Regions from separate parts of the Janthinobacterium sp. GW822-FHT07A03 genome, predicted to be linked through region 2. Evidence: riboswitches for the same ligand, from Rfam matches in the RefSeq annotation. Region 2 holds a riboswitch; the other holds the start of a gene.
The links. A riboswitch is a leader RNA that binds a small molecule or an ion and turns the genes downstream of it on or off. The one in region 2 is predicted to bind FMN.

Region 1: linked by a shared signal. The riboswitch ahead of ribB (3,4-dihydroxy-2-butanone-4-phosphate synthase) and the one ahead of AC1RJW_RS18925 (6,7-dimethyl-8-ribityllumazine synthase) in region 2 are both predicted to bind FMN.

The regions. Positions count from the first base shown of each region.
Region 1 covers NZ_JBXAKW010000001.1:757,542-772,523, reverse strand. Annotated here, with positions in the region: gene AC1RJW_RS03570 (glycosyltransferase) at 1-219, shown strand, start outside; gene AC1RJW_RS03565 (EDSAP-1 family PEP-CTERM protein) at 408-1,388, shown strand; gene AC1RJW_RS03560 (EDSAP-1 family PEP-CTERM protein) at 1,497-2,489, shown strand; gene AC1RJW_RS03555 (nitroreductase family protein) at 2,505-3,614, opposite strand; gene AC1RJW_RS03550 (ThiF family adenylyltransferase) at 3,615-4,484, opposite strand; gene AC1RJW_RS03545 (methyl-accepting chemotaxis protein) at 4,573-6,132, opposite strand; gene AC1RJW_RS03540 (hypothetical protein) at 6,254-6,451, opposite strand; gene AC1RJW_RS03535 (M16 family metallopeptidase) at 6,547-9,390, opposite strand; FMN riboswitch at 9,576-9,726, shown strand; gene ribB (3,4-dihydroxy-2-butanone-4-phosphate synthase) at 9,821-10,468, shown strand; gene AC1RJW_RS03525 (MFS transporter) at 10,476-11,849, opposite strand; gene AC1RJW_RS03520 (LysR family transcriptional regulator) at 11,971-12,837, shown strand; gene AC1RJW_RS03515 (MlaE family ABC transporter permease) at 12,910-13,725, shown strand; gene AC1RJW_RS03510 (MlaD family protein) at 13,781-14,806, shown strand; gene AC1RJW_RS03505 (hypothetical protein) at 14,803-14,982, shown strand, end outside.
Region 2 covers NZ_JBXAKW010000006.1:308,835-323,816, reverse strand. Annotated here, with positions in the region: gene AC1RJW_RS18965 (FAD-dependent oxidoreductase) at 1-872, shown strand, start outside; gene AC1RJW_RS18960 (hypothetical protein) at 885-1,070, shown strand; gene hmgA (homogentisate 1,2-dioxygenase) at 1,067-2,371, shown strand; gene AC1RJW_RS18950 (LLM class flavin-dependent oxidoreductase) at 2,383-3,720, opposite strand; gene AC1RJW_RS18945 (sigma-54 interaction domain-containing protein) at 3,878-5,068, shown strand; gene AC1RJW_RS18940 (LLM class flavin-dependent oxidoreductase) at 5,302-6,384, shown strand; gene AC1RJW_RS18935 (LLM class flavin-dependent oxidoreductase) at 6,413-7,567, shown strand; gene AC1RJW_RS18930 (TonB-dependent receptor) at 7,790-10,162, shown strand; FMN riboswitch at 10,237-10,398, shown strand; gene AC1RJW_RS18925 (6,7-dimethyl-8-ribityllumazine synthase) at 10,569-11,072, shown strand; gene AC1RJW_RS18920 (ABC transporter substrate-binding protein) at 11,143-12,195, opposite strand; gene AC1RJW_RS18915 (class II aldolase/adducin family protein) at 12,424-13,182, shown strand; gene AC1RJW_RS18910 (PhnD/SsuA/transferrin family substrate-binding protein) at 13,331-14,404, shown strand; gene AC1RJW_RS18905 (ABC transporter permease) at 14,415-14,982, shown strand, end outside.

The DNA of each region.
Region 1 (14,982 bases), on a different contig from region 2:
CACGGCATCGCGGGCGCCGGCGCCGGCCTGCTGCTGCGCGCCGACCGTTTCCAGGAAACCGCCCTGCGCCATGCCGCCACGCGCATGCTCGACGATGGCCGGGCCAGGCTGGCGGCGCGCCAGCTGGCCACGGCCATGCGCGAGTATGTGCCAGCGCAACGCCTGCTGCCCCATCTGCACGCCTTGCTGGGCCCCCTGCCGCAAGACGAGCAGCCTTGACCTGCAGCGTCGGTTTTTCTTACAACGCGTCCGACAACACCTGCAGCACGTCAACAAAAGCACGCCAAGTCATTGATTTCAAAAGAACCTCATGCGTTGGCATGGAAGTCGCTAGGTACTGGCCATGAGCACCTGCCGACAGGACTCAGGCAAGACTTCCAGACTCAATCAACCACGAGGTGAATGACATGAAACTTTCTAAACTGAAACTGCTCCCGGCGGTAGCAACACTGGCCATGCTGTGCGCGGCCGGCAGCGCACAAGCGGGCGCCTACGGCTACTCCTACAACAACATCTTCGGCCTGGTGATCGCCGTGCCGACGGGCCAGATCACGGTGGCCAACAGCACCACGATTTCGCGCAGCACGGCCACCCTGAACGGCGTGAGCGTCATCAACGGCGGCGCTGGCTCGCTCGACGCGCCGCGCGCCAACGTCGGCGCCGTGACCAAGGGCGAGAACGACTTCACGCAGCAAGGTCCATCGGGCAATTATTCGCGCGGCGATGCGCAGATCGTCAGCACGCAATTCCCCTCGTTCCCGCCCGGCTCCACCTCCACCCAGGCCGTCAACGTGGCCGAAGCCCACCTGGACGGGCCTGCCGGCACGGCCGACGCGTCCGGGCGCAACGGCTCGACGACGGGCTTTTCCGTCGATTTCGTCGTCGGCTCCCCCACGGCAACGCTGAGCTTTGACTTCCTGGCATCGCCCTTCATGCAAGTCTTCCTGCAAAGCACGGTGGGCGTGCTGTCCACGGCGACGGCCAACCTGGTAGTCACCTTCACCATCACCGATGCCAATGGCGCGACCGTCTTCAACTGGACGCCCGATGGCGTGGTCGGCTCGGGCATCTTCGGCGGCACGGAAAACACCGATGGCGCCAACCTGAACACCAGCCTGGCAACCAATTTCCTGACGCGCGGCAACCTGTTCACCTACGACCCTTCCGGCTGCGGCACGCCCACGGGCACGGGCGTGGGCACGGGCTGCGGCAGCAACTTCAGCTCCGTCAGCAATGCTTTAACGGCCGGCAACTACACCTTGACCTTGAATGCGGTGGAAAGCGTGGACCTGGTGAAACAGGCGGTGCCGGAACCTGGCACTCTGGCATTGCTGGGTCTGGGCCTGGCTGGCCTGGGCTATGCCCGCCGCCGCAAGATTGCCGCCTGAGCCGGGCAACAGGGGGGATTCACAGGCGAGGGAGTCTCCTCGCCTTTTTTATGTGGCAAGCCTGTCGGTTTTCCTTACAACGCGGCCGACCAGGAGATGAGGATTTTCATGACTACATTTTCTTGCACCCGGTTGCCAACGGTCCTGCTGGCCTTGCTGTTGCTGGCAGGCAGCGGCACTGCCGGCGCCGCCGCCTATGGCTATTCGTACACCAGCGTCTTCGGCCTGGTCATCAGCAATCCCACCGGCTCCACCGCCTTGATCAGCAACATCGACCTGTCGCGCACCACCGCCACGCTCAACGGCAGCAGCGTCATCCACGGCGGCAGCAACGAGATCGATGCGCCGCAAGCGACACGCGGCGCCGTCACCAAGGGGCAAAATGATTTTACGCAGCAAGGCATGGGCAATGCCTCGTATGCGCGCGGCGAGGCGCAGATCGTCACCTCGCAAATCCCGCCCTTTCCACCGGGCTCGACCAGTACGCACACGGTGAATGCGGCGGAAACCTTCCTCGCGGGCGGCGGCAGCGCCGATGCCTCGGGACGCAACGGTTCCAGCACCGCCATGGCCGTCAATTTCGTCGTCGGCCAACCGGGCGCCACCCTGGCGTTCGACTTCCAGGCCCTGCCCTACATGCAGCTGTACCTCGATGCCCTGGCCGGCACGGGCTCGGCGGCCACCACGAATATGGCGCTGACATTTACCATCGTCGATGAACATGGCCAGATCGTCTTCAACTGGGCACCCGACGGCAACCTGGGCTCCGGCATCCTGGGCGGCACCGAACTGGCCGACGCCGCCAGCCTCAATACGGGCTACGCGCAAACGCCGCTGACCAGCGGCAGCGTGTTCACCTACGATCCCAGCAACTGCGGCGCGCCCACGGGCACGGGCATCGGCACGACGTGCGGCGGGCAGTATGGCGCCGTCACGGACAACCTGGTGGCAGGCAGCTATACCCTGGTATTGAACATGCTGAACAGTTCCGAACTGGCGTATGTGCCGACGGTCACGCCGATGCCGCTACCGGGCACCTTGCCGCTGCTGGCCGCTGGCCTGGCAGCGCTGGCCAGCCTGGCGCCACGGCGGCGCCGCTGACGCGCAGGGAGCGTCTCACGGCCCAGCCGTGGGCGCCACCAGCAAGTCTTGCAGCGGACGGCGCAGCGAGCGCGCACTGGCCGCCGGCCCGGCGCCGATGCGTCCGAGGAACACGGCCCGCTCGACCGCCTCCGCCCCCAGCACGGCCTGGCATTGCACGGCCAGTTCCTGCGCCATGTCCTGCATGCCATCGGTGCGCGAAAAGGTGCGCCGTTCTCGCACGTAGCGGGCAAAGATCAGCGGCGTCAGTTCCGGCTGCAATTGCAGGCCCAGCTGCGTGGCCGTCAGCCAGAAGCGCTGCATGGCGCGGCCGGCCGCCACGTAATCGTCGATATGGCGCGGCGGCGCATCGGCCAGCAGCACGAAATGCGCGGCGCAATACAGTCCTGGCAGCAAATCCATCTGCAGCCGCGGGGCAATGGTGCCGCCCAGCCAGGTATTGAAAAAATCCACGCGGCGCCAGCTGTGCATGACCCAGCGCATCAGCCGCGCCGTCATCGGGTCGACACCGAGCGCCTGCTCCGGGATGCGGTCGGCACTGAAGCGCGCGCCCCATTCGATCACGTCGCGGTGCACCTTGTGCGCTTCGGGCATGGTCAGGCGCAGCTTCGCATTGTCGAACATCAAACGCGCACAGGCCAGGCGCGCGCGCCCGCCTTCGAACCACTGCACGCCGTAGCCCGGCGGCAAGCTGGCCGCCAGCGCCGCCTTTTCGCTGGCGCGCAGGCGGCGCGTGCTGAGCCGGCGCCGCTGCACGCTGCGGCGCGGCAGGAAGGCCGCCAGCGGATCGGGCAGCATGCCGGGGCTGTCGACCAGCAGCACATCGAAGGTGGGCAGGGTGTCGGGCATGGCCGTGCGCCGGCGCGCTTGCATGCGCAAGCCGTGACAGCTGGCCGCCAGGGCCATGCTTTCGAGCAAGGCGCCCAGCGACAGCTGGCTGGGATGGCCGTCGAGGTCATACACGCAGTGGCTGCGCGTATCGAAGCCATGCACGACGACGTGCCGCGGCTCCACGACTTCAAAGCGCCACGGCTGCGTGTTGTCGCCGCTGGGCGCCCAGCGCGCCTGCTCGAGGATGTTTTCCAGCACAGAATCGACCTGCGCGATCTGCGGTGCTTGCGCCATTTATGCCCCCTGTGCGGCGCGGCGCCGCTTGATGATGGCCATCGCCAGCCGTTGCAGCGGATGACGGTTGCCGCCGGGACGCCAGGTATGCACGAGCTTGTTGCGGTAGGCGTCGAAATGCACGCCGTGCGGCGCCGCCATCACCTTGCCCCGTTTTAACAGGATTTTCAAGGCTTCCGTGGCGGCCGCGCCCGCGCACAGCTGGCAGCCCATGATGGTCGACGGTCCGCGCCGCTCCTTCAGGTTGATGGCGGACGGGTCGACCAGATACGGGCCGTGCAGGCCGGCCGGCGCCAGGCCGACGAGAAAGCGCAGGGCCTTTTCTTCCTCGGGCAAGTCGCCCCAGCCAAAATATTCTTCGAACGTCATGCCGCCCGGCATGAAGCTGAGCACGGCCGTGCCCATGCCCAGCGGCGCGGCCGTGATGGCGGGAATGCCCAGGCGCGCGCACGTGGCGAAGGTGGCCTGGCGCGCGGGAAAGGCGAAGAAATCGAGGCCATCCACGTACAGGTCGACACCGGCAAAGAACTCGGCCAGGTTGCTGTCATGTATGCCGTCGGGAAATTGTTTAATCTCAAGCTCGGGATTGATGTCCGTCGCCATCTGCGCCAATACGGCCACCTTGGGCTGCCCCAGAGTGGAAACCATGGCGCCGGCCTGGCGGTTGAAGTTGGCGATATCGAAGGTGTCGAAATCGGCGATGTGGAAGGCGCCGATGCCCAGCCGCGCCAGGGTCAGCAAGTGCACGCCGCCCACGCCGCCCATGCCCGCGATGGCCACGCGCTTGCCGCGCAAGCTCTCCTGCTCCGCCTGCGTGACCCAGCCCAGGTTGCGGGCAAATGCCGCGTGATAGGAAAAACCTTCTGTCATGCTCACCTCTTCTGTGCATCCATTGCGGACGAAAAAGTTTGGACAGGTGAGCCGGGGGTAAGTTCCCCCCGTAACAGAAAAAAAACGGCTAGCGCGCCAGGCGCCGCTGCGCCGCGGCCGGCGCCACGGCGCCCACCTTGAACACGCTGACGATCTGCGCCAACCCCGCCGCCTGCTCGTTCATCGCTTGCGCCGCCGCCGATGCCTGCTCGACCAGGGCCGAGTTTTGCTGCGTCATGTTATCCATCTCGACGATGGCCTGGTTGATCTGCTCGATGCCGGCGCTCTGCTCGGCGCTGGCGGAGGAAATCTCGGCCACGATATCGGTCACGTGCTGCACGCTGGAAACGACTTTTTCCATCGTTTCGCCCGCCAGCGCCACCAGTTTTTCACCGGCGCCCACTTGTTCGGCGGAACTGTCGATCAATTGCTTGATCTCCTTGGCGGCACTGGCTGAGCGCTGCGCCAGGTTGCGCACCTCGCTGGCGACGACGGCGAAGCCACGGCCCTGCTCGCCCGCGCGCGCCGCTTCCACGGCCGCATTCAGGGCCAGGATATTCGTCTGGAAGGCGATGCCGTCGATGACGGCGATGATGTCGCCGATCTTCTTCGACGAGGCATTGATGGCGCCCATGGTGTCGACCACCTGGCTCACCACGCCGCCCGCCTGGCTCGCCACTTGCGAGGCGGAAATGGCCAGCTGGTTGGCCTGGCGCGCATTGTCCGCATTCTGGCGCACGGTCGAGGTCATCTCTTCCATGGTCGATGCCGTTTCTTCCAAGGAACCCGCCTGCTGTTCCGTACGCGCCGACAGGTCGTGGTTGCCGGAAGCAATCTCGCCCGATGCCGTGGAAATCGATTCCGCATCGCTGCGCACCTGGCTCACCAGGTGCGCCAGGTTGTCGCGCATGGCCTTGATCGCCATCAACAGGCTCGATGTATCGCCGGGACGCGTGTCGATCTGCGTGGTCAGGTCGCCCTGGGCGATCTGTGCCACGATGGCGGCTGCATAGTCGGGTTCGCCGCCGAGCTGGGCCAGGATGCGGCGCAGCATCAGGGCCGCCAAGGCGCCCACCACCAGCATCAGCGCGCCGCCGATGGCCAGCAGCACGCCCGCCTGGGCCCAGAACTTGTGGTTGATGTCATCGATATACGTGCCCGTGCCGATCAGCCAGTCCCACGGCGCGAATTTCACCACGGCATACATCTTCGCCACGGGATCGGGCACGCCCGGACGCGTGCCGTCCGCCTGCACCAGGCCGATGCGGCTGTTGGCCAGCGCGGCGCGGTAGCGGTCGCCCGACTGCTTCATGTTCTTTTGCGGCGTGCCGATGCGCGACGCATTCGGATGCACGTACAGCAAGTCCGTGCTGAAATCGCGCACAAAATAATACATTTCGTCCTTGACGAAGCTGCCGATGGCCAGCTTGGCCTGTTGCTGGGCCTGCTCACGCGTGAGCTTGCCCGACTGTTCCAGCGCATACGCCTTTTCCACCGACGCGTTGGCCAGCTCGACCAGCACCGTCAATTGCTCGACGCGCTCGGCCATCATGGTCTGGCGCAGGGAATACAGGGAAAAGGAAGCGATGAGGACGATGCCCAGCAAGGTGCTGAAACACAGGAGGAGAATGCGCGAACGGAGAGTCATGGGTGCCTGGAGTGAATAGGATATTTAATTGCCCGCTGGAAATCTTTTCAGAAAAGCAAAACGGGCGGCGCTACCGGGCTGTGCCCGGCAGGCACCGCCCGCTGTGAGTCTTGCTGGAGGATCAGGCCAAGGCTTCCTTGGCTGCCTCTTCCGGCGTCAAGCCGTCGTAGAACTGGTCGGTAAACCACTCGACCTGCTCTTCGATATGGTCCTGCGCCTGCGCCACGGTGGCGCCGCCGGCCACGAGGAAGCCTTCGACCTCGATGCACCAGTTGATCAACTCCAGGGTTTCCGGATCGAGTTCTTCTTTCTTCGCCATCGTATTTCCTTGCTTGTTAAATTGCAGTATCACATCAATTAGCAGCAGTTTAACAGCTTCGGCACGCTAGCGCCCCGGCAACTCCAGCATGAAGATTACTTAGATGCAACGTTTTTACGTTCCGGGTAAAGCACTACCTGCACATAATTGTGCATGTCCAGGTAGCGCTGCGCGGCCAGTTTGACGGCTTGCGGCGTGATGGCGCGCACGCGCTGCTCGTAGTTCAGGATGTGCGCGGGGTCGCGCCCCTGCGTCACCGAACCCATCAGCTGGTTCATCCAGTAGTTGTTTTCGCGCAAGGATTTCTGCTGGCGCGTGATCCAGTTCAGCTTGACCTTTTCCAGGTCGGCCACGGACGGCCCGTCCGCCTTCATCTTGTTGATTTCGGCAAAGGCCGCGGCGATCACCTTGTCCACGTTTTCGGGTCCCGTCGGCAAGTTCAGCGCCACGGAATAATGGCCGTACGGATGCTGGCCCATCGAGGTGTCGAAACCGCCGCCATAGATCATGCTCATCTTTTCACGCAGCACTTCGATGACTTTCAGGTTCAGCACCTCGCCCAGCGCCTGCAGGGTCAGCTTTTGCTCGTCCGAATACGCCGCGTCGCCATTGAAGGTGATGGAAATCGTACTCTTCGGCTCGCTGCCCATGTAGATATCCTTCTTGACGACCCCGGTCACCGGGCGCATGCCCACGTCGCGGTAGGCGTGCGCCACGTCGGCCACGGGCAAGGTGCCCAGGTAGCTGGCGATCAGCGGCTTGATCTTGTCGAGCTCGAAGCTGCCCGCAAAGATGAAGGTCATGTCGCGCGCGCTGGAAAAACGCTGGCGGAAGATGTCCAATGAGCGGTCCAGGCCCACCTTGTCGAAGTCGGCCGCGCGCGGCACGCCATCGACACGCGGGTTGTCGCCATACATGGCGTGCTGGATGGCATCGTAAAACACGGCTTCCGGCTGTGCCATGCTGTTTTTCGCCAGGTCCTGCTGCTTGCCGATGAAGGACTGGTACAGGCCCGCGTCCTTGCGCACGTCATGGAAATACAGATATACCAGTTGCAGCATGGCTTCCACGTCGGCGCTGCTGGCCGAGCCGCCAAAGCCTTCGCTCAATTCGCCCAGCGAAGCGCCCACGTTGACCGTTTTTCCTGCGAGCACTTTTTGCAGGTCCAGCGGCGCCAGGTCTTTCAGGCCCATGCTGCCGACCACGGCGCTGGCATAGCGGGCGTTGTAGATGTCGGCGTCGCCGAACAGCGACTGGCCGCCGAAGCGGGTCGAGCCCATCAGCACCTGGTCGTTCTTGAAGTCCGTCGGTTTGAGCAGCACGCGCACGCCATTGCCCAGGGTCAATTCCGTCACGCCGATGGCGCTGTTTAACTTTTCCGAGACGATGCTGCCGCCGGCCGGCGGACCGTCCATCAGCTTGCTGGCAAGCACTTTTTCCGTGCGCGGCTCGACGGTTTGCCGCTCCGCTTGCGCCACGGCGTCGAGCAATTGCTGCTGCGTCGGTACAGTCGAGGCCGCATCGCCGGCTTTCGGCTCGGCGCCCATGAAGACCACCAGCTTCTTTTGCTGGTCGGGAATCACCTTGGCCACCGTCTCGTTGATTTCCTGCAAAGTTACCTGCGGCAAGAGTTCCTGCGCGTACAGCAATTCATTGGCGATGCCGGGGACGGCTTCCTGTTCCAGGAAGTTGCGCGAATACTCGGCCACGAAACCGGCCGAATCGGACTTGTCGCGCTCGCTATACGCGCGCTCGTAATTGCGCAGCATGTCCTTGCGCGCGCGGTCCAGCTCATCCTGGCTGAAACCGAAGCGGCGCGCCCGTTCATCTTCCAGCACCAGCGCATCGACGGCCGGCTGCACGCCGCCCTTGCCCAGCAAGGCATACGCGCTGAACGATTCATAGCCGCGCACCAGCTTGCCCACGCTGCTGCCGCCCTGGATGAACGGCGGATTGGCCTGCTGCGTCAATTCCTGCATGCGCGCGCTGAGCATTTGCCCGTACAGGTTTTCGATCATCTGGCGGCGGTAGTCCGCGATGGTGACGGGCTCCTGCGCGGCGCGGATCGGGTAGCGGATGAAGACGGTATCGTCCGGCGCTTCCTTGTCCGTGATCACCAGCGCTTCCGTCTGCGAGCGCTGCGGCACTTCCACATACAGGCGCGGACGCGGTTTCGCGGGATTTTTCAGCTTGCCGAAATGCTGCCGGATCAGCTTTTCAGCCTGGCTCGGCTCCACGTCGCCCACCACCATCACGGCCATCAGGTCGGGCCGGTACCAATCCTTGTAGAAACGCTTGATGGCTTCCGGCTTGAACGTCTTTAACACGGACTCCTTGCCGATCGGCATGCGTTCCGCATAGCGCGAACCGTTCAGCAGCTTCGGATACAGCACCTTGTTCATGCGGTCGCTGGCGCCCTTGCCCAGGCGCGCCTCTTCCAGCACGATGCCGCGCTCGCTGTTGATGTCGGCCGGATTGAATTTCAAGCCATGCGCCCAGTCTTCCAGCACGAGGAAACCCTTTTCCAGGTTTTCCTTCTTGTTCGTCGGAATCGGCAGCACGTACACGGTTTCATCGAAACTCGTGTAGGCGTTCAGGTCGGCGCCGAACTTCACGCCGATCGATTGCAAATAGGAAATGAGCTCATTGCGCTTGAAATGCGTGGAGCCATTGAAGGCCATGTGTTCCGTGAAATGCGCCAGGCCTTGCTGGTCGTCATCTTCCAGGATGGAACCGGCTTTGACCACCAGCCGCAATTCCACTTTCTGCGCGGGACGGGCATTTTTCTTGATGTAGTAGGTCAAGCCGTTCGACAATTTGCCGACGGTAACTTCTGGTGCCAGCGGCAGGGGATCGGTCAAACGGATTTCCGCCTGGGCCATGCAGGCGCACGCCAGCAAGACGGCGCCCGAGATCAGGCGTAATTTACTCAGCTTCATGTATTCTCAACGGTAAGATTCAGTAAGCGTACCTTACACTGAAATCCTGTTTCCGCCATTAAAAACAGCTTAGGAAAAACCGCTTTTCCCAAGCAACTTTGCCGAATAACAAACTCAACGGTGCCCTGCCCGTTTTTTTCATCTGTGCTAAAGTATTGCCGCCGGTCATGTGGACCGGCACAACAATACGTCTTCGGGGCGGGGTGCGATTCCCCACCGGCGGTAAGACCGGCAACGGTCAAGCCCGCGAGCGCTTTCCGGGCACCGCCTGGCGAGGTCAGCAGATCTGGTGTGACTCCAGAGCCGACGGTATAGTCCGGATGAAAGAAGATGTGCAGTAGTGTGATGTCCCATCGCCACGGCGATGCGGCCAGTTGCGTCTATTCGCTTGCCCTGCAGCGTTTTTCGCCTATGCGAGGAGCGTTTCACCATGTTAGTCAACAGCTATACCCTGCTTTCCAACGACCTGGAAGGTCGCATCCAGTCCGCCCTGGCCGCCATGCGCGCCGGCATTCCCGTCATCCTGCTCGACGATTTCGACCGTGAAAACGAAGCCGACCTGATCCTGTCGGCCGAGAAACTCACGCACGAAACCATGGCTTTGCTGATCCGCGAATGCAGCGGCATCGTCTGCCTGTGCCTGCCCACGGACGTCGTCAGCAAGCTGGAATTGCCGCCCATGTCGTCCGATAACGGCAGCCGCTACGGCACGCCGTTTACCGTCTCCATCGAGGCGCGCGACGGCGTCACGACGGGCGTGTCGGCCGCCGACCGCGTCACCACCATCCGCGCCGCCATCGCGCCGAATGCCAAGCCGGCCGACCTGGTGCGCCCCGGCCACGTCTTCCCCCTGCGCGCCGCGCCCGGCGGCGTGCTCGAGCGCCGTGGCCACACGGAAGGCTCCGTGGACCTGTCGCGCATGGCAGGCCTGAATCCGGCCGCCGTGCTGTGCGAGCTGATGAATCCGGACGGCACCATGATGCGCGGCGACGATATCGAGCGCTTCGCCGAACTGCACGGCATGCCGATCCTCACCATCGAAGAACTGGTGGAATGGCGCAGCACGCGCGGACAATAAGCCTGCTTCAGACGGCGGCCACGGCCTTCGGCACATGCACGTGCCGGTACACGAGGCCCGCCGCCAGGCCATACGCGGCGGCAATCGTCGCGTAGGCCAGCGGCAAGCGCAGCGACCAGTCGGGCAACATATGCAGGATGCTGCCGATCAGCGCCACGCCCACCAGCGCGCCGATCTGGCGGTTCGCATTCAGGGCGGCCGCCGCGCTGTTCGCATGCTGTTTGCCGGCCACCCGCATCACGGTGGCCGTCATGGCGGGAATGGCGATGCCGATGGCCACGTTCATGACGGCCGTGCCCAGCGCCAGCCAGCCATACGGCGTGCCCGGACGCAAGCCCATCAGCAGCAAGGCCATCCCGGCGCCCACCAGCAAGCCGGCCAGCATGGGCAAGCGCGTGCCATGACGCGCCGCGATACCGCCCGCCATGAAATTGCCCACCGTATAGGCCGCCATCATGGGCAGCAGGCGCAAGCCCGACTGCAGGGCATCGGCGCCGCCCGATTGCTGCAAAAACAGGCTCAATAAAAACAGCTGGCCGAACACGCAGAAATTGATCAAAAAACCCACGCCATTGGCCGCGCCGAAACTGCTGCTGTGAAACAGTTCACGCGGCAACAGCGGATGACTGCCGCTGCGCTCGCGCCGCAGCAGTTGCCAGGCCGACAGCAGCGTCAATGCGCCCGCCGCCAGCACGCCGGGCGACAGCCAGCCCAGCACGGGCCCTTCGATCAGCACGAAACTCAGGCCCGCCAGCGCCGCCACGCCCAGCGCATGGCTGAACAGCGACAGATCGCGCGGCTGGCGCGCCGGCGCCACCAGCAGCAGCTGCGCCATGACGATGGCCAGCACGCCCAGCGGCACGTTGACCCAGAAGACGCTGCGCCAGCCGAACTGGTGCACGAGGATGCCGCCGATCAGGGGGCCGGAAGCGCCGGCCACGCCCACCAGCGCCGACCAGGCGCCCAGCATGCGCGTGCGTTCGCGCTCGTCTTCGAAGCTGTGCGTCAGCAGGCTGAGCGAACTGGGCATGAACAGGGCCGCGCCCGCGCCCTGCAGCAGGCGCGCCGCCGTGAGGAAATGCCCGTCGGGCGCGGCGCCGCACAATACCGAGCCGAGGATGAAGACGCCGAGACCGCCCTGGTACACGGCTTTCGGCCCGTAACGGTCGGCCAGCGCGCCGCCGGCCAGCAGCAGCGCGGCGAACGTCAAGGTGTAGCCATCGACCACCCAGACCAGGCCCGTCAGCGGAATATGCAAGTCCAGCGCAATATCGGACAGCGCCACGTTGACGGCCGTGACGTCGAGCATCGCCATGACGAAGCCGAAGGCCAGGGTCAGCAGGATCAAGCCGCTGGCGCGGCGCGGTGTGGGGGCAATCATGATATTTCCTTGCAGGGACAGCGGGGCCGCCATTATGCGAGCGTTGCACGATGCAGTAAACAGGCATAAACTCGGCACCTTGATGCAAAAATGCATCGCCATATGCAATAGGAGAAGCAGCTTGGATTGGGATAACGCGCGCATCTTTCTGGCCATCGGCCGGGCTGGCACCCTGCGCGGCGCGGCCGCCCTGCTGTGCATCGACCAGGCCACGTGCGGGCGCCGCCTGGCCGCGCTGGAAAGCTCGCTGGGCGCCACCCTGTTCCTGCGCACGCCGTCGGGCTACGTGCCCACGCCGGCCGGCGAGCTGGCGCTGACGGCCGCCGAAGCGATGGAGCGGGCGGCCGACAAGCTGCAGCGCGAGATGCAGGGCGTCGACACCCGTTTAAGCGGCCTGGTGCGGGTGGCCACCACGGACACCATGGCCAGCCATTTCGTCATCCGCGCCATGCAGCGGCTGCACGCGGCCCACCCGGACATCCGCATCGTGCTCAACGTGGCGCCCGCGCTGGCCAGCCTGACGCGGCGCGAAGCGGACCTGGCCGTACGCGGCGTGCGCCCCACCGACCCGGACCTCATTTCGCGCCACCTGGTCAAGCGCAGCCTGGGCCTGTATGCGTCGAAAACCTATCTGGCGGAACGGGGCGAACCCGTGCGCGGCACGGCGCTGGCCGGCCACGACATCGTCATCTACCACCAGTCCGTGACGCCCCGTCATGGAGAGAAAATCGCCGGCGAACCCGTCGCCAACGCCCGGGTCGCCATGGAAGTCAATTCGGCGGCCATGCTGCAGGAAGCCACGCGCGCCGGGCTGGGCGTTGCCGAGCTGGCCACCCACCTGGGCGACATCGACCCGCAGCTCGTGCGCATCTGGCCCGAGCGGGCGGAAAGCTACGACGTATGGCTGGTCATGCACGCGGACCTGAACCGCTCGGCCCGCGTGCGCGCGGCGGCCGACGCCATCATTGCCAGCGTGGCCGGTCAATAGCAAGGCTGCCAGCCACGGCCGCACTGCTGCACAATCGCTTGTATCGAACGCATGCAATGTTAAGATGCCATGATGACCCTATCCGTCTCCCTCATCATCAGCCTGCGCCGCCTGCACCGGGCCACCATGGCCTGGCTGGTCAGCTGGTGGCGCATGCTGCATTTCGCCATCCTCGTGTTTTCGCTGGCCCTGTCGCCGTCGAGCTACAACCGCGACAACCGCCCCATCCTCGCGCACCGGCTGGTGACGAACACGGCGCCCAACCTCGTGTGGTTCAGCGTCGCCTGCGCACTGGTCAGCCTGGTGCTGATACGCATCGTCGTCGTCAGCGCGCAAAGCTACGGCCTGTCGCGCTATGCGCTGGAAATGGTGGTGCGCGTGCTGGTGCTGGAACTGATCCCGCTGACGGCCGCCCTGTTCGTGGCCCTGCGCCTGACCCTGCCCGACGGCATTGCGTTTGCGCAAATGCGTTCGTCCGGCATGCTCGACACCATGCAGCGCCAGGGCGTCGACCTGCTGCGCCGCGAATACTTTCCACGCGTTATGTCCGGCATCTTCGCCGTGTGGATGCTGGCCATCGTCAGCTGCGTCACCTCGCTGATCCTCGCCTACCTCACCATCTACGGTTTCACGCCGTGGGCGCTGCAAGGCTACACGCGCGTGGTGGGGCAAATCTTCAATCCGGCCGTGGCGCTGATCCTGATGCTCAAGGTCATCTTCTTCAGCTTTGCCGTGGCCCTGATTCCGCTGGCCTCCTCGTACTACCCGGAAGAGCCGCACGGCCGGCGCAACCGCCTGTGGGCCGCACACGGCCTGTCCGAAATGCTGCGCCTGTTTTCCGTCATCCTGCTGGTCGAAGTGGCTTCGCTGATGGGCAATTACTACTGATGCCCCGCCCGCCACCGCCAGCGATCCCGAACCACCCATACGAGAGCCAGAAGCCATGAGCCAACCGCAAAATCCCGACCAGGTCGACGTCACGGCGCCCGCCGGTCTCACGCCAGACGCCGTATTGCCCGCGCCGCCGCCCGTGCGCCACGCCGAACTGAAGGCGGCCATCCTGCTCATCTTCATGTTCGTGCTGGTGGTCGGCTCCGTCGTCTACCTGATGTATGCACGCGGCGCCTTTGAGGCAACGCAAACCCTGGTGCTGACGGCCGACGATTCCGACGGCGTGGGCGTGGGCGCCGACCTGACCTTTTCCGGCTTTCCCATCGGCCGCGTGCAGCGCATCGAGCTGGCGCCGGACGGCCGCGCGCGCGTCATCGTCGACGTGCCGCGCAAGGATGCGCACTGGCTGCGCAGCAGCTCCATCTTCACCCTGGAACGGGGCATCGTGGGCGGCGCCAAGCTGCGCGCCTACAGCGGCATCCTGACGGACCCGCCGCTGCCCGACGACGCCACGCGCGACTTGCTGGTGGGCGACATGGCGGCGGAAATCCCCCGCCTGCTGGCCGCCGCGAAGGATTTGCTCAACAACGTGGCCAGCCTGACGGGCAGCGATTCCGCCCTCGACGGCACCTTGCGCAATGTGCAAGCCGTGACGGGCAAGCTGAGCGGCCCGGGCGGCGCCATGGGCTTGCTGACGGGCGACGACAAGCAGTCGCGCCTGCTGGTCGAGCGGGCCAACGCCCTGCTGGTGACAGCGGACCAGCTGGCGCGCCGCACGGATGGCCTGGTGGCCAATGCCGATACGCGCGTGTTCGGCGACAAGGGCGTCATGACGGATGCGCAGGCCACCATCGTGCAGCTGAACGCGCTGCTGGCCGACACGCGCGCCAGCCTGAAAAAAGTCGACGCCGTGCTGGTCGAGGCGCAAGCCGTGGGCGCCAACGCCAGGGCGGCCACAGCCGACCTGGGCCCGCTGCGCGCGGACGTGGAAAGCAATCTGCGCAAGGTCGAGCAGCTGGTCAATGAAATCAACCGCAAATGGCCGTTCAAGCGCAATCCGGAGATCAAACTGCCATGATAAATATCAAGTTCTTCTTGCCTGCCCTGCTTGTGACGGCGCTCGGCGCCTGTTCCAGCGGCCCGCCCGTGCCCGACTGGAAGATGAATGCGCAAAGTTCCGTCGAACGTTTTCAAGCGGCTTACCTGAGCGGCAACACCCTCGTCGAGCAAACGGAATTCCGCCGCGCCCGCAGC
Region 2 (14,982 bases):
CGCCCCGCGTGGACAGCCTGCTGGCCATGATGGGGGAAACGGCGCCATGGCATCCCGTATGGATCACCATCTATAAAGCCAACGCCTTGACCCTGGACAAATACCGGCACGGCGCCGTGCTGTTCGCGGGCGATGCGGCCCACCTGGTGCCCATCTTCGGCGTGCGCGGGGCCAATTCCGGCATCGACGATGCGGACAATCTGGCCTGGAAGCTCGCCTACGTCGTCAAGGGCCAGGCGCCGCATAGCTTGCTGGACAGCTATTCGGACGAACGCGTGTTCGCCGCCCATGAAAACTTGCGCCACGGCACGAAAAGCACGGAATTCATGGCGCCGCCCACGTTCGCCTTCGAGCTGATGCGCACGGCCGTGCTGGGCCTGGCGGGCAAGCATGCGCACGTGCGCTCGCTGATCAACCCGCGCCAGACCAGCGCCATCGCGTATGCGCAATCGGCCTTGAACGCGCCAGATAGCCAGACGTTTGCCGCCGGTCCCGCGCCGGGCACGGTCTTGCCCGAGTGCCCGCTGGCGCTGCCGCACAACGGCGGCCAAAAAGCGGGGTATATTACCGATTTGCTGAAACGCGCGGATGGCCATTTCACGGGCCTGTATTTCAGCGAGGATGGCGCCGTGCCCGCGGAACTGCTGGCGCTGGGCGACAGCTTGCCGCTGACGACCGTGGTGATTGCCCGCAGCGGAGAGCAAGGGGGCGCCTGCGACCACACGGCACAGGTATGCTCGCTGTTTGATGCCCAGCCAGGCACGTTTTACCTCGTGCGTCCGGACGGCCACGTGCTGGGACGCTGGCGGCAAGTGCGGGCGGGGCAGGTGGCGACAGCGCTGGCGGCGGCCGGCATCGGCCAATCAAAGTAACAAGGAGATAATATGACCGACATCGAACTGGACAATCTTTACACCGAGCTGTGCCACACCATGGGCGGCCTGGGCGAACAGCGCTCGCCGCTGTTCCTGGCCCGCTTCGCCTTGCTGGCCATGGGCGCCATCGGCCAGGCCGACGTGGTGCAGGGCTTGCTGCGCGACGCGGCCGACGGCCTGGCGGTGCGCGCATGATAGGCGCCGGCTACCAAAGCGGCTTCGGCAACGAATTTGCCACGGAAGCCATCGCCGGCGCCTTGCCGCAGGGGCAAAATTCGCCGCAGCGGGCGCCGCTGGGCCTGTACGCGGAACAATTGTCGGGCACGGCCTTCACGGCGCCGCGCGCGCAGAACCGGCGCTCGTGGCTGTACCGCATCCGTCCCGCCAGCCAGCATCCGCCATTTACCCTGCTGGCGAACACGCGCATCGTCAGCGATTTCCACGCCATGCCTTTCACTCCGCCGAACCAGCTGCGCTGGGACCCGCTGCCGCTGCCCGACAGCGCGACGCCGGTCGACTTCATCGATGGCTGGCAAACGATGGCCGGCAATGGCAGCGCCGAAGCGATGAGCGGCTGCGCCATTCACGTGTACGCGGCCAACCGCTCGATGCAGCGCTTCTTTTATTCGGCCGACGGCGAATTGCTGGTCGTGCCGCAGGAAGGGCGGCTGGCGATTGCCACGGAACTGGGCCTGATCGAGCTGGAACCGCAGGAAATCGCCGTGATCCCGCGCGGCGTGCGCTTTCGCGTGACCCTGCTGGACGGCAGGGCGCGCGGTTATGTGTGCGAAAACTTCGGCACGGCTTTCCGTTTGCCGGACATGGGGCCCATCGGCTCGAATGGCCTGGCCAACAGCCGCGATTTCCTCACGCCGCACGCGGCGTATGAAGATATCGAAGGCGAGTGCGAGCTGGTGGCCAAGTTCGGCGGCCATCTGTGGCGCACGACCCTCGACCATTCGCCGCTGGACGTGGTGGCCTGGCATGGCAATTACGCACCGTATAAATACGATTTGCGCCGCTTTAATGTCATCGGCTCGATCAGCTACGACCATCCGGACCCGTCGATCTTCCTCGTGCTGCAGGCACCGAGCGAAAACCCGCTGCTGGGCGCCATCGACTTCGCCATCTTCCCGCCCCGCTGGCTGGCGGCCGAACACACGTTCCGCCCGCCCTGGTTCCACCGCAACGTGGCCAGCGAATTCATGGGGCTGATCCACGGCGTGTACGACGCCAAGGCGGCCGGCTTCGTGCCGGGCGGCGCCAGCCTGCACAACTGCATGTCCGGCCACGGCCCCGATGCGCAGACGTTCGAGAAAGCCTCGCACGGCGACACGTCCGCGCCCGTGAAGGTAGGCGATACCATGGCTTTCATGTTCGAAACGCGCACCATCCTCAAGCCCACGCCGTTCGCGCTGGATGGCGGCCTGCTGCAAAACGACTATTTCGAATGCTGGCAAGGCTTGCGCAAGCATTTTGATCCCGATCAAGCCTAGTCTAGCCTAGGTCAGGCGGCCCGCGCCCGCCTCAGCGTATGCGGGTTGGCGGGCCGCGCCAGTCCCAGGTGGCCGCGCAGGGTGCTGGCCGCATACTCGGTGCGGAACAGGCCGCGCCGCTGCAGTTCCGGCACCACCAGCCGCGTAAAGTCCTCGAAACCTTGCGGCAGCAGGGGCGGCACGACGTTGAAGCCGTCCGCGCCCCGTTCCACGAACCACTGCTCCATCACGTCGGCCACCGTCTTGACGGAGCCGATCGCTTGCAGGTGGCCGCGCGCCACGCGAAAGCGCAGCACCAGCTGGCGCAAGGTCAGGTGCTCGCGGCGGGCCAGCTCCAGCTGCTGTTGAAAACGTCCCTTGCCATTGTCGCCCGCCTGGTAGGGCAGGTCGGGCAAGGGGCCGTCGAGCGGATAGCCGGACAAGTCGAAGCCGCCAAATTCCAGGTTGCTGAAGTCGACCAGGTCCTGCAGCTCGCCGAACTGGTCCTGTGCCTGCTGGTCCGACTCCGCCACCACGACGGACAGGCCCGGCGTGACTTTCAATTGATCTTCGGCGCGGCCAAATTTCGCCATGCGTCCTTTCACGTCCGCGTAATACGCCTGCGCCACTGGCAGCGAGGTGGCGGAGCAGTACACCATCTCGGCCAGCCGCGCGGCAAATTCGCGGCCCGTCTCGGAATTGCCTGCCTGGACCAGTACGGGGTGGCCCTGCACGGGACGGGGCAAGTCCAGCAAGCCTTGCGAGGCGAAATACTCGCCCCGGAAATCGAGCGGATGGCCGGCTGCCGGCTGGTAGAACTGGCCGCCGGCGCGGTCAGGCCGCTCGAAGGCGTCGTCGTCCCAGCTGTCCCACAGGGCCTTGGACAGGGCGACGAATTCATCGGCGCGCGCATAGCGCTGCGCGTGGCTGCGCGGCGCATCGATGCCGAAATTGCGCGCCGTATGCTCGGCGAACGAGGAAACGACGTTCCAGCCCGCGCGCCCGCCGCTCAGGTGGTCGAGCGAACTGAATTTGCGCGCCACGTGATACGGGTGCTCGTAATTCGTGTTGACGGTGGCGATCAGGCCGATGTGGCTGGTGACGGCGGCAATCGCCGACAGCAGCGTGAAGGGTTCGAACGGCAGGCCGATGGCGGCGCGGCCCGTGTCGGGCATGACGTCGCCCGAGCGGCCGATGAAGTCGGCGATGAAAAAGCTGTCGAACCTGGCCGCCTCGGCCAGCCTGGCGGCGCGCAGCCACCAGGCCAGGTCGGGCCGTCCGCTGGCGCTGGCGGATGGATGGCGCCAGGCGGCCGGAGGGTGGCCGTGGCGCTGCAAAAAGACGTTCAGGACGAGCTGGCGTGCTGGCATGGGGGAAGCTCCGTGGTGGGTTGGCGACATGATCTGCGTCAATACTGATGCAAGCTTCGGGCCAGCAAGGGGCCAGCGCCCGCATATGCAAAATCCGGATAAGCTAGCGCGGCACCATTCGTTCACGCCGGCAGATGGCGCGCGGTATAGTCGGCCCATGGAACTCTTAGCCCACAATTTCAGCAGCGATTTCGCGCGCAGCGCCCACCTTGCCCGTGGCGCCAGCGCCGACGATGATGGTGCGCTCGTCGCCTTCCGCGACCCGCAGCAAATGAGCTTGCTGGTGCGCGCCACGGCCTTTGTCTTTGCCGACCCCCGTTCGCGCCAGTTGCATGAACTGATCGAACGCATCGCCCCCAGCGAGGCGACGGTGCTGATCACGGGCGAGACGGGGACGGGAAAAGAACTGATTGCGCGCCATGTGCACGGCTTGAGCGGGCGCGCCGAGCAGACTTTCGTGGCGATCAACTGCGGCGCGTTTTCCGAAACCCTGGTCGAGAGCGAACTGTTTGGCTATGAAAAGGGCGCATTTACGGGCGCGCAGCAGGGCAAACCGGGCTGGTTCGAGACGGCCAGCGGCGGCACCCTGTTCCTCGATGAAATCGGCGACTTGCCGCTGGCGATGCAGGTCAAGCTGCTGCGCGTGCTGCAGGAGCGCGAAGTGGTGCGCCTGGGCGCGCGGCGCGCCATCCCCATCGACGTGCGCCTGATCGCCGCCACGAACGTGGACCTGGCCGAAGCCGTGCGGGCCGGACGCTTCCGCGAAGACCTGTATTACCGGCTGCAGGTGATCGGCCTGCCGCTGCGCCCATTGCGCGAGCGCCCGGGCGACATCATGCCGCTGACGCGCCACTTCATGGCCATCTATGCGCAGCGCCTGCACCTGGGCGAGGTGGAGCTGGACCTTGATGCGCAACAAGCCTTGCTGGCCTATCCATGGCCGGGCAATATCCGCGAACTGGAAAACGTCATCCACCGCGCGCTGCTCGTCTGCCGCAGCGGCGTCGTGCGCGCCGAGGACCTGAGTTTGTCGGGCTGGCACCGCGCTCCGGCACCTGCATCCGCCCCCGTGCCCGTGCCGGATGCGTGGGCCGGCGGCGCCGACATCGCCTACGCGGCCCACGGCGCGGCCGGCCAGGACGATTTATTGGCCGCCGAGCGCTTTGCCCGCGCCTGGCAAGCCTTGCTCGACTCGGGCGAGGCCGTGGAATTCGAGGCGATGCAGCAGGAACTGGTGCGCGCCGCGTGGGAGCGCAATGAGCGCAACCAGGTACGTACGGCGAAACACCTGAACCTGAGCCGCAACATCCTGCGCACCTTCCTGAAAAAGGCGGGCGCCATCGACTAGCCGCGCGACTACTTTCCTGGAGCCGGACCCGCAGCAATGCGGCGCCGGCTTTTTTCATGGCTGCTGCGCGCGCAGCACATTGCTGCCGTGGGCGCAGCCGATTGCTGCGCAAGCAGCAGCTTCGGGCGTCGCTGGCTCTCCGGCGCCTGGCATGTTTTCTGCGAGGAGGGAAGGGCAGGCCGCTGCGCCAATGTGCAGCGGTGTTTTCTTCGACCCACGACAGGAGTCCATGCATGACCATCGAATTCATCTGGCAATTGCCCACCAGCGGCGACGGCCGTTATGCGGCGCCCGGCATCACGCGCCGGGGCGAACGGGCCGCTGGCGCGCCCAGTCCCCTGCAGGCGGGCGTGAGCGACCCGCGCGGCGCGCGTCCGCCTTTCACTTACTTCGACTACCTGCACCAGATCGCCCGCGCGGCCGACCTTTCCGGCTTCGACGGCATCCAGATACGCCACGATACGCAGGGCGATGAAAGCTGGATCGTCGCCGGCTACCTGGCCCGCAGCACGCGCCACCTGAAGCTGATCGCCGAATTCGACGCGGCCTGGGGTTCGGCCGTGTACGCGGCAAAGAACGCCGTCAGCTTCCAGCGCTTCACGGGCGGGCGCTTCGCCTGGCAGATCGGGCAGGGCGGCGATGCGGCCGCGCGCCGCCGCCAGGGCGATGCGGCGCCCGATGCCGACATCGTGCCCCGCATCGATGAATTCATCACGGTGGCGCGCGGCGTGCAGAATACGTCGCCGTTCAGCTTCAAGGGCAGGTTCTTCGAAGTGCAGGATGGCGGCTTCAAGGGCCCGCTGGCGAACCACCCCGTCAACGGCATCTACCTGACGGGCGACAGCCCCGAGGCGCTGGCCCTGTCGGCGCGCCAGGCCGACGTGCACGTCTTCGATGCGGCGCCCGTGGCGGACTTGCAGCCTTCCATCGGCAGCCTGCAGACGCAGGCGCGCCAGCTGGGCCGTGCCGTGGCGGCGGGTTTGCGCATCGACGTGCTGGCCCGTGAAACGTTCGACGAAGCCTTGCGCGACGCGCGCCGCTACCGCAGCGGCGCGGGTCTGCCAGACGAACTGCCGTCCGACGGCGGCACTGCCGCCTTCTGGCCCGGCTTTGCGCAAGCGCAAACGGGCGCCCACGGGGCCCTGGTGGGCAGCTATGCGCAGGTCAGCGCCGCGCTGCAAGCGTATGCGCAGGCGGGCGTGTCGAGCTTCGTGCTGGCGGCCATCCCCCATTTCGAGGAAGCCTACCGCATCGGCGAACACGTATTGCCAGCCTTGCGGGCATCGTTGACGGCATCCGCGCTGCAAGCGGCTTGAATCCACATTATTTGAAGGAGTACCCCTGATGGCAATCGATTTTTTCTGGCGCATCCCCACGCATGGCGAACCGAGTTCGCACCGCGCCCGCACGCCGTTTCGCGGCGACTGGTTCCCCGGCAATGACAACCTGCGCCAGGCCGGCCTCGGTGGCGGCGGCGCCGACGGTTTTACCTACATCGACTACCTGGCGGAGATCGCCCGCGCGGCCGAACTATCCGGCTTCCAGGGCGGCCTGATTCCGTCCTTTCCCATGACGGATGAACCGTGGGCCATTTCCGCGCTGCTGGCGCGCGAAACGCGCACCTTCCGCTTCATGATCCCGTTCCAGCCCGGCTTTCTGAACCCCGTGGTGGCCGCGCGCATGACGGCCAGCCTGCAGCGGGCCACGGGCGGCCGCGCCCTGTACAACGTGATCACGGGCGGCGGCGGCCCGGCGCAGCTGTGGTGGGGCGATGCGGCCGGCCACGACGACCGCTACACGCGCACGACGGAATTTCTCGACGTGGTGCGCGGCGTGTGGCGCGGCGGACCGTTTTCCTACCAGGGCAAGTTCTACCAGGTGGAAGACGCGGGCCTGGCCACGCCCCTGTCGGAGCAGGATTTCCCCGAGATCTATTTTTCCGGCTCGTCCGACGCGGCCCTCGGTTCCGCCTCGAAGCACGCCGATTACTACCTGACGTGGCTGGAACCGTTCGAGCAGCTGCGCGAAAAATTCGCCCGCGTGCATGAAAAGACGGCGCTGTTGGGGCGCAAGATCAAGTGCGCCGTACGCGTCGACATCGTCGCCCGCGCCACGGAAGAAGAGGCGTGGGACGAGGTGCGCAAGGGTTTTGAGGCCGTCGATGCCGCGACCCTGCGCCAGTTCCTCGGCGCCGATGGCGGCGATTCCGTGGGCGCGGCGCGCCAGCGGGGCAACCGCCCGACCACCTTGAACAGCTACAAGGACTTGATCACGGCGCCGAACATCTGGTCCGGCTTCAATCTGCTGCGCGGCGGGCAGACGCAGGGCATCGTTGGCAGCTACCAGCAGGTGGCCGAACGCCTCGATGAACTGGTGCAGCTGGGCGCCGACGCCTTCATCCTGGCCAGCACGCCGCACCTGGAAGAAGCGTACCGCGTGGGCGAGGAAGTGCTGCCCCTCGTGCGCGGCCACACGGCGGCACTGCTGCGCGCCGCCTGATCCTTTCCCCTGTTGCCGCGACAGCAGCGCCACCGCCTGCTGTCGCGCAGGCAGCACGCGGCACCGGCGCTGCTGCCAAATCAACAGCGCTATCATGACGATAGTCTTCCTTTGAAATCAAACACTTAAGTTCTGTTTTGCTGCGCTGCGGCAGCGGGCATGCCCCTTGCAATACTGGTCATCACCATCTCGCGTTTTGACTTTACTCAAGGATAATCACCCATGCGCCGTTCGACTGCCCCTGCCGACTCTTCCCCATTTCCTTTCCACCTGACGCCAGTGCGCCGCGCGCTGCGCTCGGCCTTCGCCATCGGCGGCCTGATGCTCGCCCCAGGTCTGGCCCATGCGGAAACGCCTGGCGCCGATGTCATTGCCGCGGCTGACGCGAATGGCGCCGGCGAGGGCGCCTCGCTGCAATCGGTGACGGTGACGGCGCAAAAGCGCGAGGAATCGGCACAGAAGGTGCCCAGCGCGATCACGGTGTTAGGCGGCAAGGAGCTGCTCGACACGGGCATCGGCCGCTCGGCCAGCGAAATCCTCAATTACGTGCCGAATGCCTCGGCCGGCACGCAGCAGCACGGCCGTCCGCGCTGGTGGATACGCGGCGTGGGCGCGGGCCAGCAGCAGGTGGACTTTCCGAATCCCGTCGGCTTCTACCTCGACGACGTCTACATCAGCAATTCCAGCGCCACGGGCTTTCCCCTGTTCGACCTGGACCGGGTGGAGGTGCTGCGCGGCCCGCAAGGCACCCTGTGGGGCAAGAACACGACGGGCGGCGCCATCAACGTGATCTCGCGCAAACCCTCGTTCAAGTCCAGCGGCTACGCCAAGCTCGACTACGGCAGCTACGACACCACCGTTGCCGAAGGCGCCATCGGCGGCGCGCTGGTCGACGAAGTGCTGGCGGGGCGGCTGTCCTTCCATACGGAGCAGCAGGACAAGGGCCGCTTCCGCAACCAGTTTACGGGCGAACGCGATGGAAAACTCAAGGACAGCGCCATCCGCGGCCAGCTCAAGGCACTGATCGGGCGCGACCTGACGGCGAACCTGAGCCTGCATTACCGCGACTACACGACCAAGGGCGCCACCACCACCGTGGCCAGCTACGGCGCGAATGGCGTCTACCGCAACGGCTACATCCCCAGTACCAATCCCGACGATGTCAGCACGAATGCGCCGGCCGACAGCGACGTGCAACAGGGCGGCGCCCAGCTGAACCTCGAATATGCGCTGGGCGAACTGACCCTCACTTCCATCACGGGCTATGAAAATTTCAGGAACGAAGCGACGGGCGACAGCGACAACACGCCGCTGGAAGTGGGCCGCAGCCGTTCCAAGGCCAGCAGCCGGCAAGTGTCGCAGGAGCTGCGATTGACGTCGCCGCAGAACGGCGCCGTGAGCTGGGTGGCGGGTCTGTTCTACTTCAATGAAAAGATCGATGCCGATTCGGCCGGCGCGCGCCTGCCCAACGGCACGGTGCCGGCGCTGGCGGGCAGCACGCAGCCCGTCGGCTACAACCGCACCATCTACCAGCACAAGGCGCGCAGCGCGGCCATCTTCGGCAGCACGACCGTCAACTTCAGCGAGCAGCTGCTGTCCACCTTCGGCCTGCGCTGGACCACGGAAACCAAGGACCTCGATTTGCGGCGCGTGCAGGCCGCATCGAACACAGTGACGTTCGGCGACGCGGCCAACTGGTGGAACACGGTCCAGGGCGGCAATTACACGGCCGCCTCCGTGGCCAACAATAACTTCACGTCGAACCCGTCGACCACCTGGAACGCGCTGACCTACGACGTGACGCCCGAATACCGCTTCAGCCGCACCCTGCGCGGCTACCTGAAATACGCGCACGGCATCAAGTCGGGCGGCTACAACACCAGCGCCACGGACGTGCGGGCATTGAACACGGTCAAGCCGGAAACCCTGAACTCGTTCGAGGCGGGCATCAAGTCGGAATGGCTGGACGGGCGCCTGAACTTCAACGCCAACGTTTTCCACTATGATTACAAGAACGTGCAGGTGAATATCACGGGCGTGTACAACGGCGACCCCACGCAAAGCGTCAATTACCTGCAGAACGTGCGCAAGGCCCATGTCAACGGCGCGGAATTCGAGATCGAGGCGCAGCCGACGGACAACCTGCACGTCAATGCCAACCTGGGCCTGCTGCGCACGGAATTCGACGATTTCGCCATCCAGAACAATGGCGGCGACCGCTCCGGCAACGAATTCGTGCGCTCGCCCCATGTGACGGCCCTGCTGGCGGCCGACTACCGCTACCCGCTGGGCAACGGCGCGCAGCTGGTCTTCAGCGGCGACGTGCGCTACACGTCGAAGCAGTACTACTATGTCGACCCGCAAAATGCCGCGCGCGACCTGCTGAACCAGGGCGGCTTCGCGCTGGCCAACGCCCGCCTGTCGTACGTGCTCCCGGGCGGCAAGCAGCGCATCACGGCGTATGCGAACAACCTGGCCGACAAGGTCTACCGCAACCACACCTTGACCAGCTTCGTGCCCGGCGCCGTCAACGGCGACACGGTGATCATCGGCCAGGGCCGCACGGTGGGCGCGTCGTACACGCTGCAGTTCTGACCGCGCAGGGCAGAGGCAGGGGCGATATGCTATAGTCGTCGGGCATGGCTGCCGCATCCGCTGCGCTGGCCATGCAACGTTCTCAGGGCGGGGTGCGATTCCCCACCGGCGGTAATGGCATGCGTGCCTAGCCCGCGAGCGCTTGCCGGCACGGTCTTCGGGCCATGACGGCAAGGTCAGCAGACCTGGTGTGATTCCGGGGCCGACGGTATAGTCCGGATAAAGAGAGAGCGGGATGGCATCATTGTGTCGACGCCGGCATCCGCCCGGCGCATGGACGGCCTGGCCGTCGGTGCGTCTGCGCGCGTGCCTGCATGCGCAGTTGGGCGTGGCTTTCATGCGCCCGTCATATCCCCTTCGATCCGATGCCCTGTTTTTATCATTCTTGAAAACAGGAGTCTTTTATATGTCACAAGCATCACACGCAGCACCAGGCAAGCGCATCGCCTTCATCCAGGCGGGCTGGCACCGCGACATCGTCGCGCAATGCAGGCTGTCGTTTATCGCGGAAATGGCCGCGCTGGGCTTCGCCGAGAGCGATATCGACGTCATCGACGTCGCCGGCGCCTTTGAAATCCCCCTGCATGCGCAAGTGCTGGCCAACAGCGGCCGGTACGCGGCGATTGCCGCTTCCGCCCTGGTGGTGGACGGCGGCATCTACCGCCATGATTTCGTCGCCGATGCCGTCATTTCCGGCATGATGCAGGTACAGCTGGCGACGGGCGTGCCCGTGCTGTCGGCCGTGCTGACCCCGCACCACTTCCATGCGGGCCACGAGCACCAGGAATTCTACTTCCAGCACTTCAAGGTCAAGGGCGTGGAACTGGCGACGGCCTGCGCCGCCACCATCCATTCGCTGCAGCGGCTGGCGCAACCGGCCAGCGCGCCGCAGGCGGTGCTGGCAGCCTAGCAGCCGGCCTGCCGTGAATCGATAGTGCCCGTGGGGCCAGCACATGTTGCCATGTGCTGGCCCCATTTCCTTATGCCGCCTGCCGCAGCAGCGCGTCGAGCCTGCGCTGCGCCTCTTCCAATGGCCGGCGGTCGATCCAGCTGTCGATATCGACGTCGCGGTCGAGAAAACCGTGCTGCAATTGAAAATCCTTCTGCTGGCGGAACAGCGCCACCTTGTCGTCGGACAGGTCGGGCGCCAACGTCAGGTGAAAACCGTCGCGGTAGGCTTCGGCCACGGCGTCGGCGCCGGCCCGCGTCTCGCCCTGCAGGATGGCCAGCACATCTTCTTTGTGGCTGCGCGCCCAGTGCGCGGCGCGCAAGGTCTGCGTCAAAAAGCGCACGACCAGCTCGAAATGCTGTTCCAGCATGGTTGCATGCACGGTGATCGGGCGCGGCGTGCCGTTGTTGACGCGGAAGCGCCGGTCGGGCAGGGCGTCGATGTCGATGCCCACTTCCAGCCCCGCCGCACGCGCCGCCTCGGCCGCCGCCGCGCCTTTCACGTAGACGGCGTCGACTTCGCCGCGCAAGAGCGGGCCTATGCCTTGCCACAGGCCCGCGCCCAGATTGGCCGATGCCTGGGCGTCGCCCCCCACTTCCACCAGCTGCACATCGTCGAGCGTGAGGCCGGCCGACGCCAGCACGCCCTTGTAGCCGGCCAGGCTCATGCCGCGCGCGATGCTGCGCCCGCGCCGGTTCTCGCGCAAGTCTTCGGCGCGGAAGGCGGGCAGCGCCAGGCGCTTGCCCTGCAGCTGCGCGGGCGTGGCGATGCCGGAACCGGGGCGCACGAGGATGGCTTGCCATTCATCGATCCAGGTCAGGCCGATCAGGCGCGTGGGCGCCCCTTGTGCGCGCGCGGGCAGGGCCAGCAGGTTGCCGCCTTCGCGCACGAGCGTGGACAGGCCATGGTCGTAGTGGTGGCGCGCCAGCTCGCCGCCCACTTCCTGCAGCGTCTTCAAGGCGATGCCGTCGCGGGCGAATTCCTCGTCCAGCCAGCCAAGCTTGTAGGCCAGGCCCGTGGCCGTGGGCACGGGGCAGCGGGTGAACCAGACGGTATCGACGGCGGGGGCGGTTGCGGTAGTCATGGGATTCTTTCGTGGTGGGTGGAGCCTGTAACCGTGCAGGAAACGTGCCCGCGCCGCTTGCTGGCTTGCCGACAGCCGCTGCGCACAACGCTGCTGCGGCGCCAGCAGCCGCTGTTGCGCAGGCAGCAGCCTTCCACCATTTCTGCGGCCCCGGCGCTGGCACGCGTCTTGCGAAAGTAGACGGTAGACGAAACCCGGTCTCAACCTCTTTACCGAATGGAGCATGACATGACGGACGTGGCACAAGCACAAGCAGCAGAGCAAGTACAAACCCAGGAGTTGACGGCGGCCGAACTGGCCTTCGTGGAGCAGGTGCGGCGCGATGCGCAGACCGCCTTCGACGGCTTGCGCGAGACGGGCAGTCTGACGGCCAACGGCACGGTGGGCTTTGTCGAACGCACGCCCGGCGGCGACAAGGTGGTGGTGGTCAACGATCCCGGCCCGTTCCGCCGCAGCCAGCCCCTGAAGGCGGCCGTGCTGGCGCTGGACGGCACGGTGCTGCTCGGCGACGCCAACAACGGCGGCGCACGCTATTTAAAGCTGTTCCGCGAGCGGCCCGAGGTCACGTCGATCTCGCACGTGCATTCGCCATCGCTGGGCGCGTGGGCGCAGACGCACCGCACCCTGCCGATCCGCTACGTGCCCGTGCAGCGCTACCAGCTGGTGCGCGAAATCCCCATCTATATCGACCGCCGCCAGCCGGAAGTCGATTTCATCCTCGGCGAAATCGCCCGCAATACGCATGCCACGGCCATCCTGGAAGCGAATGGCGGGGCCACCGTGTGGGGCAAGCAGGGCTTGCTGAAGCTGGCCGAATTCATCCTGCTGCTGGAAGAGGGCGCAAAAATCCAGATCGCGGCCGAAGCCATCGGCGGCTCGCGCGACTTCGGCCCGGGCGTACTGCTGCAGCAATGGAAGATGAGCAAGCTGATCGACACGGCGCGCGCCTTGTCGCTCCTGCCTGCCACCGACCTGGTCAACACCTGACCAAACCTGCTGCGCGTCGCGCCTTGCGGCCTGTGATGCTCGCTGTGCCTGTGCACAGCTGCGCTTCTCGGCCACAAATCGCTGCCGCTCGCGACGGTTTTGTCAGGTGTCGTTGTGTAAAAAATATTTAATTAAGAACAGGCCCCAGATGTCATTGAAATTCTTACGTTTGCGCTGGCGCAAAGTCGTCGCCGTCGCCCTGGCGGCCAGCCTGCTGGCGCCAGCCATCGCGGCGGCGGCCGAGCCGCTGCCGGCCGCCGTGCGCATCGCCGTCGTGGCGCGCACGGCACCGTCCGGCAAGACCGTGTTTGCCGGTTCGGCCGCCCAGGTGGCCACGCAAGGCTGGCTGGCGGCCGAACTGGGCAAGCTGGGCGTGAAGCTGGAATGGGTGCCCGTCACCACCAATTCCGTGGCGACGCAGGTCAACGAGGCGTTTGCCAACCACTCGATCGACCTGGCCCAGTATGGCGACCTGCCATCGATTATCGCCAATGCCTCGGGCCTGCAGACGCGGCTGATTTTGCCTGGCGGCAGCTTCAGCAACACCTACCTGGTCGTGCCGAACGGCTCCACGGCGAAGTCCATCAAGGATTTGAAGGGCAAGAAGATCGCCCTGCACCGGGGGCGGCCATGGGAATACCCGTTCGCGCGCCTGCTGGAAGCGAATGGCATGACCTTGCGCGACGTCAAGATCCTCAACCTGAACCCGCAGGCGGGCGCGGCGGCCGTGGCGACGGGCGGCGCCGACGCCTTCTTCACCCTCAGCGACGCCTTTTTGCTGGAAGATAAAAAGGTGGGCAAGATCATCTGGTCCAGCAAGGCGCCGCCGCAGGACTGGAAGATGCGCGCCGAACTGTGGGCCGACAGCGGCTTCCTGCAGCGCTGGCCGCAACTGGCCCAGCTGGTGGTGACGGCGTATGTGCGCGAGCACCACCGGGCCGCCGGCGCCGGTGGCGAAGACGAATACGTGCGCACGGAGGCGTCCGCGGGCCAGGTGGAAAGCGTGGTGCGGCGCGAACTGGCGGGCGACCATACGCCGTGGCAGGCGCGCTGGTCGCCCCTGTTTACGGCCAGCCTGCGCCAGCATTACGTGGGCGAGGCGGCGTATGCGAAGAGCGCGGGGCTGATCGGGCGGCCTCTGCAAGTCGACAGCCTGTTCGCGCCCCAGTTCGTCAACCAGGCGCTGGCGCAGCTGAAGCTGCAAACCTACTGGTCGCCATGACGGAGCGCGCATGAATACTCTCGTCAACGCCATCGCCTTGCCGCGCGCTCCCGCGCCGGCGCGTGCCGCGCATGGCCCGTGGCTGCAGCGCTTTGTGCGCTCGCGCTGGTCCGTGTGGACTTCGCCGCTGGCCTTGCTGCTGCTGTGGACGGCCGCCACCACCTTCGAATGGATGCCCGCGCACATCCTGATGTCGCCCTGGCAAGTATTGCTGACGGCGGCGGACCTGGCCGACAGCGGAGAATTGGGCCAGCACCTGGGCATCAGCCTGTTCCGCCTGCTGGCCGGTTTCGGCCTGGGCGCCAGCGCGGGCCTGGCCTTCGGCGTCGTGCTGGGCCTGTCGCCTGGCTTGCGCAGCTATGTCGACCCCACGTTCAATATCCTGCGCCAGCTGCCGACCGTGGCCCTGATCCCTTTGTTTATCTTGCTGTTCGGCATAGGCGAGAGTTTCAAGGTGTTTATCGTGGCCAAGGCCAGCTTCTTCATCGTGGCGCTGGCCGTGCATGACGCCATCCGCAACCTGTCGCAGCGTTACTTTGAGGTAGCGCAAGTGTATTGCTTCTCGCGCTGGCAGCGCA